DNA from 2 places in the Stenotrophomonas chelatiphaga genome. Region 1 is predicted to be linked to the other one. Evidence: riboswitches for the same ligand, from Rfam matches in the RefSeq annotation. Region 1 holds a riboswitch; the other holds the start of a gene.
What was found. Region 1 has a riboswitch for thiamine pyrophosphate ahead of thiC (phosphomethylpyrimidine synthase ThiC). Riboswitches for the same ligand answer to the same signal wherever they lie in the genome.

Region 1 (8,449 bases):
CGCGCGAAATGCGGGCGATGAACGCGCCCACGAACGGCGCCCAGGCGATCCACCATGCCCAGTAGAAGATCGTCCAGTCGACCACCCACGTGCTGCCGGAGAACGGCGACATGCGCAGGCTCATCGTTACCAGCTGGTTGAGGTAGGACCCCAGCGTGGTGGTGAACGTATCGAAGATGAAACCGGTGGGGCCCAGTACCAGCACCATGGCCAGCAACAAGGCCGCCAGGCCGAGGTTGAAGTTCGACAGCCATTTGATGCCGCGGTCCACGCCGCTCATGGTCGATGCCATGTACAGCACGAAGGCAACGGCGATGATCACCATCTGGGTCGGCACGTTGGACGGGATGCCGAACACCCGCTCCAGTCCGGCGGCAATCTGGATGGTGCCGAAGCCCAGCGTGGTGGCCACGCCGATCGCGGTGGCGACCACCGCGGCGATGTTGACCAACTGGCCGATCCAGCCGCGATGGTGGTGGCCGATGATCGGCTGCAGCATGTCGCTGACCAGCCCGCGGCCATTGCGGTTGAACTGGAACCAGGCCATCGCCAGGCCGATCAGTGCGTAGATGGCCCACGGGTGCAGGCCCCAGTGGAAGAAGGCGTAGCGCATCGATGCACGCGCCGCTTCCATGCCCATCGGCTCCAGGCCTTCCGGCGGCTTGACGAAGTGCGAGACCGGCTCGGCGGCGCCCCAGAACACCAGGCCGATGCCCATGCCGGCGGCAAACAGCATCGACATCCAGCTGGCGCGGGAGAAGTCCGGCTCGGCATCTTCGCCGCCGATGCGCAGGTTGGCGAAGCGGCCAAACGCCAGGTACAGCAGGAAGGACAGGGCGAGGAACACGACCAGCAGGTACAGCCAGCCGGCGCCGCGTACCACTTCGGCCAGTACCGTCTGCACGACGGAATTGAAGGCGTCGGGCGTGAGCCCGGCGAGCAGCACCAGGACAGCGACCAGTGCGATGGAAATTCGAAACACCATGAAGGGGCTTCTCCGATCAGTGAATGAGGGAGCGAGCAGAAGCTTGCAGTGTATCGCCGGCGTAATGCCAGCAACGGGGAGGGCGGCGGCAGGCCATCTGCCTGCATACGCAGGCGCGACAACGCGCGGCGTGATGGTAACCGCCGCGTCGTCACGACCCTGTCAGGGTGTCGGCAGCGACAGCCGGGTTGTGCTGTAATGCGCCCCGAAGCGGGGGTACCGCGGTCGATGACCGTGGTTGAGATAGTCCCTTGGAACCTGATCCGGCTCATACCGGCGTAGGGAAGCTTTGCAATGCCGTCCGTGCGTGGGCCCCAGGCGGGGGTCGGCGCGCGTGCGTCGTTGCACCGCCGCTTCGTCCCCGAACCTGATTGGACGAAGCCCGATGAATGCACCGTACGAGGACCTGCAGCAGCAGGCGCAGCAGCTTTCCGAATCCGTTACCCGGCCGATCCCGGGCTCGCGCAGGATCCACGTGGCCGGCTCACGCCCGGACCTGCGGGTGCCGATGCGCGAGATCGTGCTCAGCCCGACGCCGGACACCTTCGGCGGCGGTGAGAACGCACCGCTGGCGGTGTATGACACCTCCGGTCCCTACACCGATCCCGAAGTACACATCGACCTGGCGGCGGGCCTGCCTGCGCTGCGCCGGGAGTGGATCGAAGAACGTGCCGACAGCGGGCCGCAGCACGGCCTGGGCTCGGTGTTCGGGCGTTCGCGCGAACGCGATGCGAGGCTGGACGCGGTGCGCTTCCCGACGCGCCATCAGCCGCTGCGCGCACGCGCAGGCGCCAACGTGACCCAGATGCACTACGCGCGTGCCGGCCTGATCACCCCGGAGATGGAGTTCGTTGCGATCCGCGAGAACCAGCGCCTGCAGGCGGTGCAGGACGCCGGCCTGCTGCAGCAGCATCCGGGAGCGTCTTTCGGTGCCGCCATCCCGCGGGTGATCACGCCGGAGTTCGTGCGCAGCGAGATCGCGCGTGGGCGCGCGGTGCTGCCCAACAACATCAACCATCCGGAAAGCGAGCCGATGATCATCGGCCGCAACTTCCTGACCAAGATCAACGCCAACATCGGCAACAGCGCGGTGTCCTCGGGGATCGCCGAAGAAGTGGAGAAACTGGTCTGGGCGATCCGCTGGGGCGCGGATACGGTGATGGACCTGTCCACCGGAAAACATATCCACGAGACGCGTGAATGGATCATCCGCAATTCACCGGTGCCGATCGGCACCGTGCCGATCTACCAGGCACTGGAGAAGGTCGGTGGTCGCGCCGAAGACCTCAGTTGGGAGGTGTTCCGCGATACCTTGATCGAACAGGCGGAGCAGGGCGTGGACTACTTCACCGTGCACGCCGGCGTGCGCGCGGCCCACGTCCCGCTGACCGCAGGCCGGGTCACCGGCATCGTCTCGCGCGGCGGCAGCATCCTGGCCAAATGGTGCATGGCGCATCGCAGGGAGAACTTCCTGCATACCCATTTCGATGACATCTGCGAGATCATGAAGGCCTACGACGTAACGTTTTCGCTGGGCGACGGGCTGCGCCCGGGCTGCATCGCCGATGCCAACGACGCCGCGCAGTTCGCTGAACTGGAAACCCTTGGCGAGTTGACCAAGGTTGCCTGGCAGCACGACGTGCAGGTGATGGTGGAGGGCCCGGGCCATGTGCCGATGCACCTGATCAAGGAGAACATGGACAGGCAGCTGCGCGAATGCGGCGAGGCGCCTTTCTATACCCTGGGTCCGCTGACCACCGACATCGCGCCGGGCTACGACCACATCACCAGTGCCATCGGTGCGGCGATGATCGGCTGGTACGGCACGGCGATGCTCTGCTACGTCACCCCCAAGGAGCACCTGGGCCTGCCCAACCGCCAGGACGTGCGCGACGGCATCATGGCCTATCGCATCGCCGCCCATGCCTCGGACCTGGCCAAGGGCCACCCCGGCGCGCAGGTGCGCGACAACGCGCTCAGCAAGGCCCGCTTCGAATTCCGCTGGGAAGACCAGTTCCACCTCGGGCTGGACCCTGAGAAGGCCAGGGAGCTGCATGACCAGACCCTGCCCAGGGACGCGCACAAGAGCGCCCACTTCTGCTCGATGTGCGGCCCGCAGTTCTGCTCGATGAAGATCAGCCAGGAAGTACGCGGGCAGTCCGCTGCAGGCCCTGCCACATGACGACCGCAGCTTCCAGTGGGTGACGATCGTTGGTCGTCACATGGCCTCCCGGTATCCTCCGCCCATCGTTCCCCAAGGCCGCGCCATGTCCATCCCGCCCACCCTCCGCTGGCTCGCCATCGCCCGTCGCCATCCGTCCGCCTGGTTGCTCGGCGTGCAGCTGCTGGGCGTGCTGGTGTACCCGGCGATGGATGACACCGCCGCGGGGCGGGCGGCGGTGGGGACGTTCGGCATCGCGGTGCTCGGGCTCGCCCTGTGGGTGGTGCAGCGCAGCCCGTTGGGCACCTGGCTGGCCCTGCTGCTGGCCATTCCATCGGTGGTGTTCTCCATCGCGGCGGTGCTGCTCGGCAAGACCGCGCTCGGTACCACCGCGCAGCTGCTGGAGAGCCTGCTGTACTTCTATACCGCCGGCGCGCTGATCGCCTACATGCTGCAGGACCATAAAGTCACCCGCGACGAACTGTTCGCCGCGGGTGCGACATTTACCTTGCTGGCCTGGGCGTTCGCGTTCGCGTTTTCGGTCTGCCAGCAGTGGTATCCGGGCAGTTTCCTGGCCACCAGCAACACCGAATTCCGCACGTGGATGGAGCTGCTTTATCTCAGCTTCAGCTTATTGTCCGGCGTCGGCCTCAGTGACGTGGTGCCGGTGCACCCCCAGGCCCGCGCATTGGTAATGCTGGCGCAGTTCTGCGGGGTCATGTACGTGGCGCTGGTGGTCTCCCGGCTGGTCGGTCTGACCATGCTCGAGCATCAACGAAAATGAATGGCAGATAAAAAAATCGCGCCCCGGAAGGCGCGAATAGTGAAACTGATTATCTGAATACGTGGGCGAGAGAGTGCCTGATGTCCGCCGCAGCATGTGCGGTTAACTCGCATAGGCTAGTATTCGCGCGCTTCGATTCATTTGCGTTATGGGTTCATGCTGTTTGCAGAGTCTGGCTGTTCGCGATTGCCCTTTCTGGTCACTCACGCTCGCCTGCTGGCATCCCGCCTGCCGCCCGCGTTCGAGATAGATGACCATCAGCGACAGCCCTTTCCATGATGCAGATGTCCTGCGCATCGGCGAATGCACCGTGACCTTGTCGTCACGCGAAGTGCAGGTGCCCGGCGCGCGGCGACTTCGCAGGCTCACCCCGAAGGCGGTGGGCGTGCTGCGTGTGCTTGTGCGCAGCAATGGACGGGTGGTCACCCGCGATGAGCTGTTCGCCGAGGTCTGGCCGGACACGCTGCCGACCAACGATGTGCTGACCCAGGCCGTGACCCAGCTGCGCAAGGCGTTCGCTGGCGACGATGAAGCGGGCACGCCCTACATCGAAACCATCGCCAAGACCGGCTACCGCCTGCTGGTGGCGGTGAGTGCGGTGAGTCCGGTGGACCCTGGTGCAGCGCAGCCGCTGTCGGCCGCGTCCGGCGTCCTGCCGCCCTTGGGCGATCAGCCGGCGACCTCGGTGGCCACGCCGGGCGCGATCGACGCTGCGACGATCCCCGCCGATGCGCTGCTGCTGGCGCCGGTGCGCCCGCGACGGGGCTGGCGGCGCATCCGCCGTTGGGTGCTGCTGGGGATCGGACTGGCAATGGTGCTGGCTCTGGGGGTGATGGGCTGGATGCTGATGCATCGCAGTACGGCTCCCTCGGCGGTGGATGCGGCGGTGGAGAACGGCACGCGGGTGATCGGCAGCCCACAGCGTCCGTATCGGTTGATCACCGCCAGCGCGGGCTTCCAGACCTATCCCACGCTGTCGCCGGATGGATCGCAGGTCGCCTACGAAGCCAGCGAGGAAGAGGGCGGCGGCCAGATCAAGGTGCAGACCTCCGGCAATGCGCCGGCGCGCACCCTGGTGGAGCGGCCGGATGGGGCGGTGGACCGCTTCCCGAACTGGTCACCGGATGGTCGCGAGATCGCGTTTGCGCGCTTCTTTGGCGATGGCCGCTGCGAAGTGCTGATCGCCAGTGCCACCGGCGGCAACCTGCGCCAGGCGACACGCTGCGATGGCACCGAGCTGCTCAGTTTCGACTGGACGCCGGACGGGCGCGGGCTGGTGTTCGGCAGCATGGTGGGCGTCTTCGCGCACCGCGGGATCCGCGTGCTGGACCTTGCCAGTGGGCGCTGGCAGGCGTTGCCGTACGCCGCGCACAAGGACGATTTCGATTACGCCCCGCGGATTTCGCCGGACGGGCGCTGGCTGGTGTTCGTGCGCAACCCGCAGATCGGTGACCTGTGGCGGATGCCGGCCGAAGGCGGGCCGTTGGAACAGCTGACCGACGATGCCGCCGAGTTCCGTGGCTGGGCCTGGCTGGGTGACAGCCGCCAGATCGTGTTCGGTCGCCGGGTGGACAGCGAAGCGCGCCTGTATCAACTGGACAGCGAGTCACGCACGCTGCGCGACCTCGGCCTGGACGACGCGCAGTGGCCGGCAGTGGCCAGATCGGCCAACCTGCTGGCGTTCGTGCATCGCAAGGCGCAGTTCGGCCTGTACAAGGTGCCGGTGAACGGGCCCGCCGCCGCGCAGCGGCTGTTTGCCTCCAGCAGCCGCGACAGCCAGCCGATGCTGGCCCCCGATGATCGCCAGCTGGTGTTTGCTTCGGACCGGTCCGGCAGTTACGCGCTGTGGTGGGCGGATCTGCAGCATCCGTCGTCGCTGCGACCGATCGAGGGGCTGCGTCCGGATACCCGGCAGCCTCCGGCGTGGTCCACCGACAGCCGCCATCTGCTGGTGCTGGGGCGAGACGACCAGGGGGTTCCCCATGTCTATGAAATCACGCCGCGCGACGAACAACTGCGGGTGCTGCCGGTGCCGGTCGCCCGCCCCTTGCAGGCGCTGTACACCGATGATCCCGACCGGCTGCTGCTGATCGAGCGCGGCGATGACCAGCGCACGCGGTTGAGCCTGTATGACCGCCGCAACTGGCAGCGGCTGGCGACGCTTTACGGCGTCTCGCAGGCCCGCTTCGATGGCGAACAGAAGCGCGTGGTGTTCACCCACCTGGGCGCCAGCGGCCTGTGGTCGGTGGATGCGTCGCTGAGCCCTGCCAGCGTGCAGCAGCTGAGCGCCGACAAGCCCTCGCGCTGGCGCTACCGTGCGTGGTCGGTGGCCGGCAGCGGACGCGTCGACTATCTGGATGAATCGGCGACGTGCAGCTCCGGCCTGCTGCGCATCGGAAGCGGAGCCGAGGCAGTTTCGCGCTGCCTGGATGCGACCCGGCTCAGTGCGGGCAATGGATTCAGCAGCAGCTTTGACGGAAATGACGTGTATGTGTCGCTGGCAGTGACCGACGGCGCCGACATCGGCGTGATGCCGCTGACCGAGCAGCCCGCCGAGGTCTTCCCTGCCTTCGTCAAGTCTTTGAAAATAAAGCCATAAATGGTTTCGTAAGTTTTTCGTACCGACATCGTGTCGATTTCGCCACGAAGTCGTCGCAACGTCCTGACCGCTGACGCCTCATTTGGCAAAACAGACACCCTGTATTGGCAAATACGTGGTGCTCCATGCGTCAGCTCTCCCTGGCCGATCGCGGTCAAACGATCTCCCTCGACAAGTCGCCCGATGACGCGACGCCGATCTGCCTGAGCGTGGCCCGCCTGGGCAGCCTGCAGACCGCCGGTAGCTGTTTCACCGTGTGGATCCAGGTCCGCGGCAGTGCGTGGGTGGAGGCCAAGGAGGGGCGGTTCCGGATGCGCCGTGGCGAGTGGATCGCGTTCGAGAAGGAATCGCGTCCGCTGGTGCAGGCCGGCCGCAGTGGCCTGTGCATCGGCCTGGCGCTGAACGCCGACGCCATGCGCATGCTGATGGAGCTTGCCGATTGCGGCCTGTATGCCGGCCGCGGCCTGATGAAGCCGGCCGAGCTGCGCGTTGCGCTGCGGCTGTGGCGCGATGCGCTGGACAGTGGCCTGCCGGCCCAGGCGCTGCGCCCGATGCTGCTGCACCTCGCGTCGCTGCAGCGCACGATGGCCGGTACCGTGCAGCGGTGCCCGGGCCGCTCGCGCAGCCGCAAGCGCCAGGTGTTCGGTCGCATGCAGCGGGCCCGCCTGTACCTGGAAGGCAACAGCCACCGCGTGGTGCGCATCGGTGAACTGGCGGAACTGACCAATTTCTCCAGCTGGTACCTGTCCAAGACCTTCCAGAGCCTGTACGAAGAAAGCCCGCAGGCCCTGTCGGCACGGCTGCGGCTGGAACGCGCGGCCGACCTGCTGCGCGATACGGACATGATGATCGGCGAAGTCGCCTCGGCCAGCGGATTCGACAACTGCTGCAGCTTCGCACGGGCCTTCCGCGCCCGTTTTGGTACGTCCGCGTCGCATTATCGTGAAAGTGCCGCCAAGCTGTCGCCACATTCGGCAAAGTCTCTCGCTGCATCACGCAAACCAAGGATCGCAACACAATCGTAACGTTTGATGGCGTTTTAACACGCCACTAACGTACCTTGGAGAGAGACATGAATTTCCGTACCCCCGCCGTGCGGCTGGGCATGCTGCCGGCCGGCATTGCGCTGGCGCTGAGCCCGAGCTTCGCCTCGGCGCAGGAAGCCGCAGCAGGCACCACCGACCTGGATCGCATCTCGGTCACCGGCTCGCGCATCCGCGCAGCCAACGTTGAAACCCAGCAGCCGGTCCTGACGCTGAGCCGCGAGAGCCTGGAAAAGCAGGGCTTCTCCTCGGTCGCCGACGTGCTGAACAACCTGACCTCGGCCGGTTCCCCGGCGATCTCCCGTTCGGAGTCGCTGGCTTCGGGTGAGAACGTGGGTGGCTACTACGTCGATATCCGCAACCTGGGCGCTGAGCGCACCCTGGTGCTGATGAACGGCAAGCGCCTCGGCGCGACCACCTCGGGCCTGCAGGATCTGTCGCAGATCCCGATGGGCGCCGTGGAGCGCATCGAAGTGCTGAAGGACGGCGCCTCGGCCATCTACGGTTCCGACGCGATTGCCGCCGTGGTCAACGTGATCACCCGCAAGAACGTGGAAGGTGGCGAAGCCACTGCCTACTTCGGTCAGTACGGCGAAGGCGACGGCAACACCGAACAGTACTCGATGACCCTGGGTGCGACCGGCGAGCGCGGCAGCCTGACCCTGTCGGCTGAGTACAACAAGGCCGATCCGGTCTTCGCCAAGGACCGTTGGTACAGCAAGGACGGCAACCGCGGTCCGAACTCGACCCCGGCCACCTGGAGCGCACTGAGCCAGAACGGCAGCTGGTGCAACCCGAATGTGTACAACTGCGAAAGCGCGTCGGCCGTGTGGCAGACCCTGAACGCCGGTGGCAACCCGCTGAATGCGGCTGATTA
Region 2 (8,449 bases), on a different contig from region 1:
CACTTGCTGGCGTGGTACACGCTGAAGTTCGGATAGGCGATCTGTCCACCTTCGGACGACACCTGCACGATGCGCCCGCCGCCCTGGGCGCGCAGGCGCGGCAGCAACGCGCGGATGAAGTGGATGCAGCCGGCCAGGTTGGTCGCCAGTTGGCGCTCGATCTGTTCATCGCTGACTTCTTCGCCGGCACCGAACAGACCGTAACCTGCATTGCTGACCGCCACGTCGATCCGACCCAGCCGCGCGAACGCTTCGTCCACCACGGCCGTGATCTGCCCGGCATCGGTCAGGTCCAGCGTCAGCACCTGCAGGGCCTCGCCATGCCGCGCCTTGAGGTCATCCAATGCGCCCGGGCGACGCAGCGTCGCCGCCACCCGGTCGCCGCGCGCCAGCAGGCGCTCCACCATCAGCCGGCCGAGGCCGGTGGAGGTTCCCGTGATCAACCAGTTGCTTGCCATGTGCGTGCCCTCGTGAGTGATGAGCTCTGATGATGGGTCGCACGCGCTAGGATGATAATCCTCAGCAAATCGCACGAGTCAGTGAAATGGTTTCAGCAATCAAGACGCCCACCCTGGCTGACCTGCGTGCCTTCATGGCCGTGGCCGAACACCGCAGCTTTCGTCGCGCGGCGGACCTGCTGGGCCTGACGCCGTCTGCCCTCAGCCACACCGTGCGCGGGCTGGAAACCAGTCTCGCCACGCGCCTGCTGCACCGGACCACGCGCAGCGTCTCGCTCACCGAGGGCGGCGAGCAGCTGCTGCAGTGCATCGGGCCCTTGCTCGGGCAGTTGAACGAAGCGCTGGAAGACGCCAGCGGCGCAAATGGGCGCGTCACCGGCACCCTGCGCATCAATGGCAATGCCGGTGCGATCAGCCTGCTGTTGCGCACCGTGGTGCCGACCTTCCTGCAGCGCCATCCGGACGTGCAACTGGACCTGGTGGCCGAAGGCATGCTGGTGGACATCGTGGCGCGGGGCTTCGATGCCGGCATCCGGCTGGCCGAGGCGGTGCCGAGGGACATGGTCGCGGTGGCGCTGGAACCTTCTCTGCGCTTCCTTGCAGTAGCGGCACCCACCTATCTGCAACAGCATCCTGCGCTTCAGGTGCCGGACGATCTCATCCATCACCAGTGCATCCGCCAGCGCCTGCCCAGTGGCAAGCGCTATCGCTGGGAGTTCAGCCAGCGGGGGCAGGAAGTGGCGATCGACGCACCGGGCGCGCTCACCCTCGACAACAGTGCGCTGATGGTGGAAGCGGCGGTGGCGGGCCTGGGTATTGCCTACGTGCCGGAAAGCAACGCACGCCGTGCGCTGGACGAAGGAACACTGCTGATCGTGCTGGAAGACTGGAGTCCGCCCGGCGCCGGATCGCAGCTGTATTTCCCCGCCAACCGGCACATGCCGCCAAGCCTTCGTGCATTCATCGAGGTGATACGTGAAGGTTGATTAACACTTGCTGCGCCGCATCAGTACCATGGCGAAAAAAATAGTGGACCTGCATGCTCGAGACAGGAAGTGCGCGTAGTCGTCGGGAGTGGGTGACCCGCAAGTTCCCCGATCACGCGCAATGGCCGCGCGTGAAGCGCCTGCTGCACCTCGGCGGGGTGGTCTGCACGCTGCACGGCGTGGCCTGGGCCACCTACTACGGCACCCATGGCATGACGATGCTGGCCTGGGTGCTGTGTGCGCTGACCCTGGTGGGCGTGGCCTGCTTCGTCATCGCCAACCGGCGTGCCAGGCTGTCGATCGTGCTCATCGCGCACGTCCTGCTGCTGATGACCATCTTCGTCAGCCTGGCCGAAACACCCACCGCGGCGGCAGCACGTTCCACCCACCTGTTCCTGCTGCCGATCGGTGCGGCGACCTTCTTCCTGTTCCGCAGTGAAGGCGTCTACCTGCGCTGGATCCTGCCGACGCTGTGCATGGTCGCACTGGTGTGGCTGGCGATCGATCCGGTCAGCCTCGGTGCGCGCCTGGAGCGGCTGCCGGACGGCGTGCGGAAGATCCGCCACGGCTTGAACACGCTGACCGCGATGGGGCTGACCGGTGGCGTGCTGGCGATCTTCCGCGAAGACCTCGGCGAGCAGATGAACCAGTACTCGGCGCTGGTGCGCGGCATCACCCAGCGCGAACTGCGCGCATTCCTGCAGCCGCAGGTCGCGCTCAACGGCCAGGTCGTGGGGGCCGAGCTGCTGCTGCGCTGGGACCGGCCCGGGCATGGGCTGCAGTCACCGGCCAACTTCATCCCGCTGGCCGAACAGACCGGGCTGATCCATGAAATCGGCCTGATGGTGCTGCGCCGTGCGTGCGTGCAGTTGGCCGACTGGTCCGCGCTGCCCGGCGTCAACACGTGGGTGCTCTCGGTGAACGTGAGCCCGCTGCAGCTGGCCTCGGCGACATTCGTGCAGGACGTGCGGGAGATCGTGCGCAGCACCGGCGCCCCGGCCACCCGGCTGCGCCTGGAGATCACCGAATCGGCGCTGGCCCACGACCACGCGCAGATCGCCTCGACCATGAATGCCCTGCGCGAGGACGGCGTGTCCTGGTCGCTGGATGACTTCGGCACCGGCTTCTCGTCGCTTTCGCTGCTGCAGGTGCTGCCACTGGATGAGCTGAAGATCGACCAGACCTTCGTGCGCGGCATGGGCGAGGACGCAAGCCATCGCGAACTGGTGCGCAAGATCATCGAGATCGCTGCCATCCTCGGGGTGTCCACCGTGGCCGAAGGCGTGGAAACCGAACAGCAGCGCGCGTGGCTGGCCAGCATGGGCTGCCGGGTGTTCCAGGGGTATCTGTTCGGCCGGCCGGTGACCGCTGATGACTTCCATGCCGCGCACGTGGCACCGCGGGTCTGATGGCGTGCGCGTGCGCGGCCCTCACAGCGCCGAGTCACGCTCGGCGGGGGCACCGTGACGCGGCAACCAACGGCCGCCGCGCACGGCTCGGCGCTACCGGTAACCCGGGTGGCGGGCGCTGGCCGACCACGCGCGCACGCCGAGCATCGCCAAGCCGATGAACACCACGTACAGCGCGGCGGTCACGTGCAGTGACTTGAACAGGTAGACGCCGATATAGATCACATCGACGAAGATCCACAGCCACCACGCCGCCACATGGCGACGCGCCTGCCACCACTGCGCGACCAGGCTCAGCGCCGCCAGCAACGCATCCAGCCACGGAATCGCCGCGTCAGTGAGGGTATGCATGCCGGCACCCAGCGCCAGCCCGAAGGCCACGCCGATGCCGAGATCGCGCACCACGTGCCGCGCCGGCAGCGGCACGATGCTGACCCGGCCATCGGCCTGCGCGCTGTGCCGCCAGCTCATCCAGCCGTAGACCAGGAAACCACCGAACACCACCTGCAGCAGCGTGTCCGAATACAGGCGGGCCTCGGCGAACACCAGCGCATACAGCGCCACCGAGGCCAGCCCGATCGGCCAGCCGATCAGCCGCCGCCGCGTCATCAGCCACACGCCGGCGATGCTCAGTGCCGCGGCCGACCACTCCAGCAGTTCGGCGTTCATAGCGCGATGGTGACCGACAGGCGCGCCTGCCGCGGCGCACCGGCGAACAGGTAGTAGTCACCGGCGCTGCTGCCGGTATCACGCCAGTAGAACGTGTCGAACACGTTGTCCACCGACAGCCGCCACGTCACCGGCTGCTGGCGCAGCGTGTGCTGGTAACGCAGGCCGAGGTCGACCACGCTGTAGCTGGGGGCGCGCACGCTGCCATCCACCGTGGCGGTGTTGGACGCGGCATAGCGCCAGCCGCCGGTGACGCCCACGCCGGTGGCGAACGGCAGCGCGTAGTCCAGGTGCACGGTGGCCCGCGTTTTCGGTACGTTGACCAGCTGGTGGCCTTCGTAGGCGGCGGTGGCGGTATCGCGTGCACGCGCCTGCAGCACGCTGGCGCTGGCAGTGACCTGCAGCTGCTCGGTGATGCGCCCGTTGGCGGTCAGTTCCAGCCCGGTGTGGGTCTGCTGGCCTTCCTGCACGAAGGTGAAGCCGGCATCGCTGTCGTCGGCCTTGGCGTACTGGAAGGGCTGGCTGGTGCGGAAGATCGCCGCACCCAGGGTCAACGCATCGGTGGCGCCATACTTGATGCCCACTTCCAGCTGCCGCGACAGCACCGGTGGCAGGAACTCGCCGTCGTTGGACGTCCAGAACGGGGCCTCCTGGCCCAGCGAAATGCCGCGCACGTAGCTGACGTAGGCGTTCACCTGGTCGGTCGCGTTCCAGATCAGCGCGGTCTGCGGCAGGAAGCGAGAGATCCGGCTGTGCCGTTCCGGGTTGCCGCGCTTGTCATAGGCGCGTTCGTCCAGGCGCACCATGCGCCCGCCGGCCAGCCACTGCCAGTCATCGCCGAAGCGCATGCGGTCCAGAACGAACAGGCCATCCTGGCGGCTGTCCAGGCGACGCACGGAGGCGCCGGGCTGCAGCGGCGAGGGCGCGAACACCGGCACCTGCGGATCATGGATGTTGGCCGTGCCGACGTACTCGTTGACGTTCTGGCGCTTGTCCACCGTACGCCGGAAGGTATCTGCGCCGAAGCTCATCTGGTGGGTGACGCGGCCGGTGTCGACGCTGCCACGCAGTTCGGCGCGCAGTTCCTGGTTGACCCGGGTGTCGTCCGGGCTGCGGTAATCGTAGATGTCATAGTCGCCATTGGGCGCGAAATAGTTGCCCGGCACGCTGCCATCGGCGCACTGCGCGGCGTAGTAGCAGCCGTAGGCGAAGGCCACGTTGTCATCGATCACCGAACGGCTGTGGCTGGCCGACACCCGCGACTGCCAGCGTGGACCCAGTTCAAAGGTGTGCAGGGCGGTCAGGTTGGTGCTGGCGATGCCGACCGGCTGCTGCCACGGCTGGTAGCCCAGCATCTTCGAGCGGTCCACCGCGCGCGGCAGCTCGGTCGCGCCCAGCAGCTGGAAGCCCGATGCCGAACGCTGCGCGCTGGTCTGGTAGTTGGCATCCACCTCCAGCTTGCCGCGTTCGCCGATCAGCCAGTCCGCGGCCAGCGAATAGAAGTTGCGACGCCCGTCGGCGTGGTCGATGTAGGACGCGCTGTCTTCCCATGCAGCATTGACGCGCACGCCGAAGCGCGGCGTCAGCCAGTGGCCCACGTCCACAGCGGTATAGCGGGTGCCTTCCGAATCAGTCCCCAGGGTGACGGTGCGCACTTCGGCAGCGCGCTTGCCGACGTAGTTGATGATGCCGCCCGGCGCCATCACCCCGGCCGCCAGCCCGGCCTCGCCCTTCAGGATTTCCACCTGCTGGATGTTCTCCAGCGCGATGCGCTGCTCGCCGGTGGTGGCCAGGCCATTGAAGCGGTAACCGGTGGCGGTATCCAGCCCGAAGCCACGGATGGCGATGTTCTGGTAATAGCCGACCGGCGCGTAGCTGTCGCCCAGCGAGGCATCGTTGGCGGCGACTTCGCTCAGCGTGCGCACCTGGCGGCTGTCCAGCAGGCTACGGTCCAGCACGTTCACCGAGGCCGGGGTGTCCTTCCAGCTGGCCGCACCGAAGCTGCTCGACGGCGTGGTGGCGGCCGGGGCCTGCTGGGCCTGCACGCGCACGGCAGCCAGTTCAGTCGGGGAACGCGGGGAGGATTCGGCGCTGGCCTCGGCAGCGTGCAGCGGCAGCGCGGCACAGAGGGCAACGGTCAACAGCGTAGGGCGCAGGCAGCGGTTCATTCGATTCGTCATCAACAGGAAGAAAGACGAAGCGACGGCGCGCGCGCAGTGGCCCTGCGGGCCCATGCGCTTGCTGCTCAAAGCTCCCTACGCCGGTGCAAACCGGATCAGGTTCCAAGGGACTCTCTCAGCCTGGTCAAACCAGGCACCCCCGCTTCAGGCCCTCATTTCACACCAAAACGGCCGAAGAAGCGAATCAGCCGCTCAGGCGGCGCCGCGCAGCGTGGCCAGCAGGCCTTGCCCGGCGGGGGTGCGGAACCAGTCGGCGTGGCCGAGCAGGAAGGTCCGGTAGGCCACGTCGGCGTTGGCGCGGGAGCCGGTGATGGCGTGGAAATACTCCACTTCGGACAGCGCGAAATCCAGGTGGACCACGGGCAGCAGGTCGGCCAGCAGCCGGACCTGGTCGGCCGACAGCGTCCGCGCATCGCGGTAGCCGACCAGCAGTGCCAACGCGATGTCACCGCGTACCGCCTGTGCGCCGCGGTCCAGTTGCAGCCACGCGACGGCATTGCGTTCGATCGCCGTAGCCAGGTCGTACAGTGCGCTGGTGGGCGAGGCCAGCCCGAAATCGAGTACGGTGCTGACCGTGCTGGCGCCGCTGCCGGTCTGCCACAGCAGGTTGGACACATGCCAGTCGTTGTGGCCCCACAGGCGGGGCTCGGCGGCCAGCCGTGCGGCCAGCCCGCCGTGCCAGGGCAGGATCGCGCGATGCAGGTCGGCCTGCCACGGTTTGTCGGCCAGGTAAGCGGCCAGCCCGGGACGTCCGGGCAACTGCGCGCTGAGCAGCGCGATCGGGTCCTCGGCGCGGATCAGGTCATCGCGCGCGACCAGCAGGTGGGTCGCCCGCTGCGGTGCGTGGAAGCTGTCCGAGGCGGTGTGCAGCAGGGCCAACATGCGCCCGGCCTGCCAGGCCTGTTCCACGCTGGCCGGCGGCGTCCACGAAGGCACGTCGCGGTACAGGTCCTGCCCCGCGCCTTCGGCATGTACCTCGAAGGTCCAGTCACCGTGCGGCACCGCCGTCGCGCCATCCTGGTCGGCGATGACGCGTGCCACGGGCACCCCATGGGCGGCCAGGTGCGCGATGAAGCGATGCTCTTCGGACAGCACCGCAGCGCTGCGCACGCTGTGGTGATGGCGCTTGATGAAGTAGCGCCCCTGCTGGCCTTCCACCAACGCCGCTGCGGAAAACGGCCGCGGGCTGTGCCACAGCAACCGGCAGTCGCCGTGCAGCTGCACGAAACGCTGCTGCAGCCACGCGATCTCGCCGGCGCTGATCGCAGGCCAGTCGGCTGGGACCTCGTCGTTGTCGAGGCCTTGGACGTGGTGGGCAGGAGTGGTCATGGGCAGGCTTCAGCAGGGACGCCATGGTACTCCGCCGATCAAGGCACAGCGCAGCCGCTGCGCATCCTGTAACCAGCTGCCGTCATCAATCCGCACACCCCCGTATCGACCGCTTGGCACTTCAGCGGGGCTGGGGCCGTTCGGTCAACAGCCGCCTACTTTGAGTCGACCATTGCAATTGACCAGATTGCGAACCTGGTTGTAATCCAGATCGTACTTGTTCTCCACTCGACCACCGGTCGGTCTGGCGCACGAGGCCTCGACGCGGCAGGTCAGGCCGGGCCGTCCGAAAACAGCTGCGTCGCAGCTGCGCGACGCAGAAGAACGGCTCCACTCCGCGTTGCAGTCCTCAGTCGATGCCAAGGGAGCCAGCAGGGGGAGCTTGGCGGTTGCGGCAAAGGGGCAAAGCACGACGGCGAAGAGCAAAGAAGAAATTACGTTCACGCGGACCATGATGGACCTCTGAAGAAGGTAGTGAGTAAGGCAAGCAGGTTGGGAACGTCTGCGTGCGGGACTGACTATAGGATTCGCGTGGGAATGTCTTTCGCTATTCCGATCACGAATTGCGTCCAATCAACGACATCGCGTCGGCGCATATTTCTTCCCTATGGCAAGCCGTCGGCGTGCTCATCTACAGCCGAGCACCTGCGGGAATGAAACATCCTCGGAATGTCATGCCCGCGTCATTCCCTCTGCCAATACTCCGGCGGACCCCACCCCATGAACTGACCCGATGCCTGTTCCCGGACTTCGCCGTTTGCCCCGCGCCTCCCTGCTCAGCGTGATGCTGTTGCCCGCCCTGCAGGCATACGCCAACGACGTGGCCCCCGCCGACGATGCGCGCACGCTCGACCAGGTGCAGGTGATCGGCCAGGCCACCAGCTATTCCAAGACCTCGGTCAGCAAGGAAACCCTCAACCGGCAGACCATCCTGAGCAGTGTCAACAACGCGCTCAACGAGTTGCCCGGCGTGGTGGTCAGCGAGGCTGATGCCACCGGTTCATCGGTGTGGGGCACGCAGATCAGCATGCGCGGCTTCGTCACCAACCGCGATACGCAGCAGATCGGCACCACCATCGACGGCCTGCCCAATGGTGGGTCCGGCTACGGCGGCGGCTCGCTGGCCAACCGCTACATCGACACCCTGGACCTGGAAACGGTGGAAGTCAGCCAGGGTACGGCGGACATCTCATCGCGCTCCAACGAAGCGCTGGGCGGCACGCTGAACTTCCTCACCAGCGATCCGCTGCAGGAACAGCGCGTGCGCTTCGTCGTTGGCGGCGGTGACAACGACGCGCGCAAGTATTACGCCCGCTTCGATACCGGCCTGCTGGCCGGACACACCCGCGCCTGGATCAGCGCTTCCTCGGCCGAGGTACGCGACTGGATCGACGGCAGCGGTCGCACCAGCAACGACC

Region 2: it holds a riboswitch for thiamine pyrophosphate, as region 1 does, so the genes downstream of both, RTX79_RS11165 (TonB-dependent siderophore receptor) here and thiC (phosphomethylpyrimidine synthase ThiC) in region 1, are expected to answer to the same signal.

The regions. Positions count from the first base shown of each region.
Region 1 is NZ_DAMBRS010000021.1:29,220-37,668, reverse strand. It holds gene RTX79_RS17710 (BCCT family transporter) at 1-985, opposite strand, end outside; TPP riboswitch at 1,188-1,288, shown strand; gene thiC (phosphomethylpyrimidine synthase ThiC) at 1,371-3,167, shown strand; gene RTX79_RS17700 (ion channel) at 3,253-3,930, shown strand; gene RTX79_RS17695 (winged helix-turn-helix domain-containing protein) at 4,181-6,529, shown strand; gene RTX79_RS17690 (helix-turn-helix transcriptional regulator) at 6,655-7,554, shown strand; gene RTX79_RS17685 (TonB-dependent receptor) at 7,602-8,449, shown strand, end outside.
Region 2 is NZ_DAMBRS010000007.1:163,575-172,023, reverse strand. It holds gene RTX79_RS11185 (SDR family oxidoreductase) at 1-458, opposite strand, end outside; gene RTX79_RS11180 (LysR family transcriptional regulator) at 557-1,444, shown strand; gene RTX79_RS11175 (putative bifunctional diguanylate cyclase/phosphodiesterase) at 1,498-2,853, shown strand; gene pnuC (nicotinamide riboside transporter PnuC) at 2,947-3,522, opposite strand; gene RTX79_RS11165 (TonB-dependent siderophore receptor) at 3,519-5,690, opposite strand; TPP riboswitch at 5,758-5,853, opposite strand; gene RTX79_RS11160 (phosphotransferase enzyme family protein) at 5,895-7,031, opposite strand; gene RTX79_RS11155 (hypothetical protein) at 7,176-7,484, opposite strand; gene RTX79_RS11150 (TonB-dependent receptor) at 7,765-8,449, shown strand, end outside.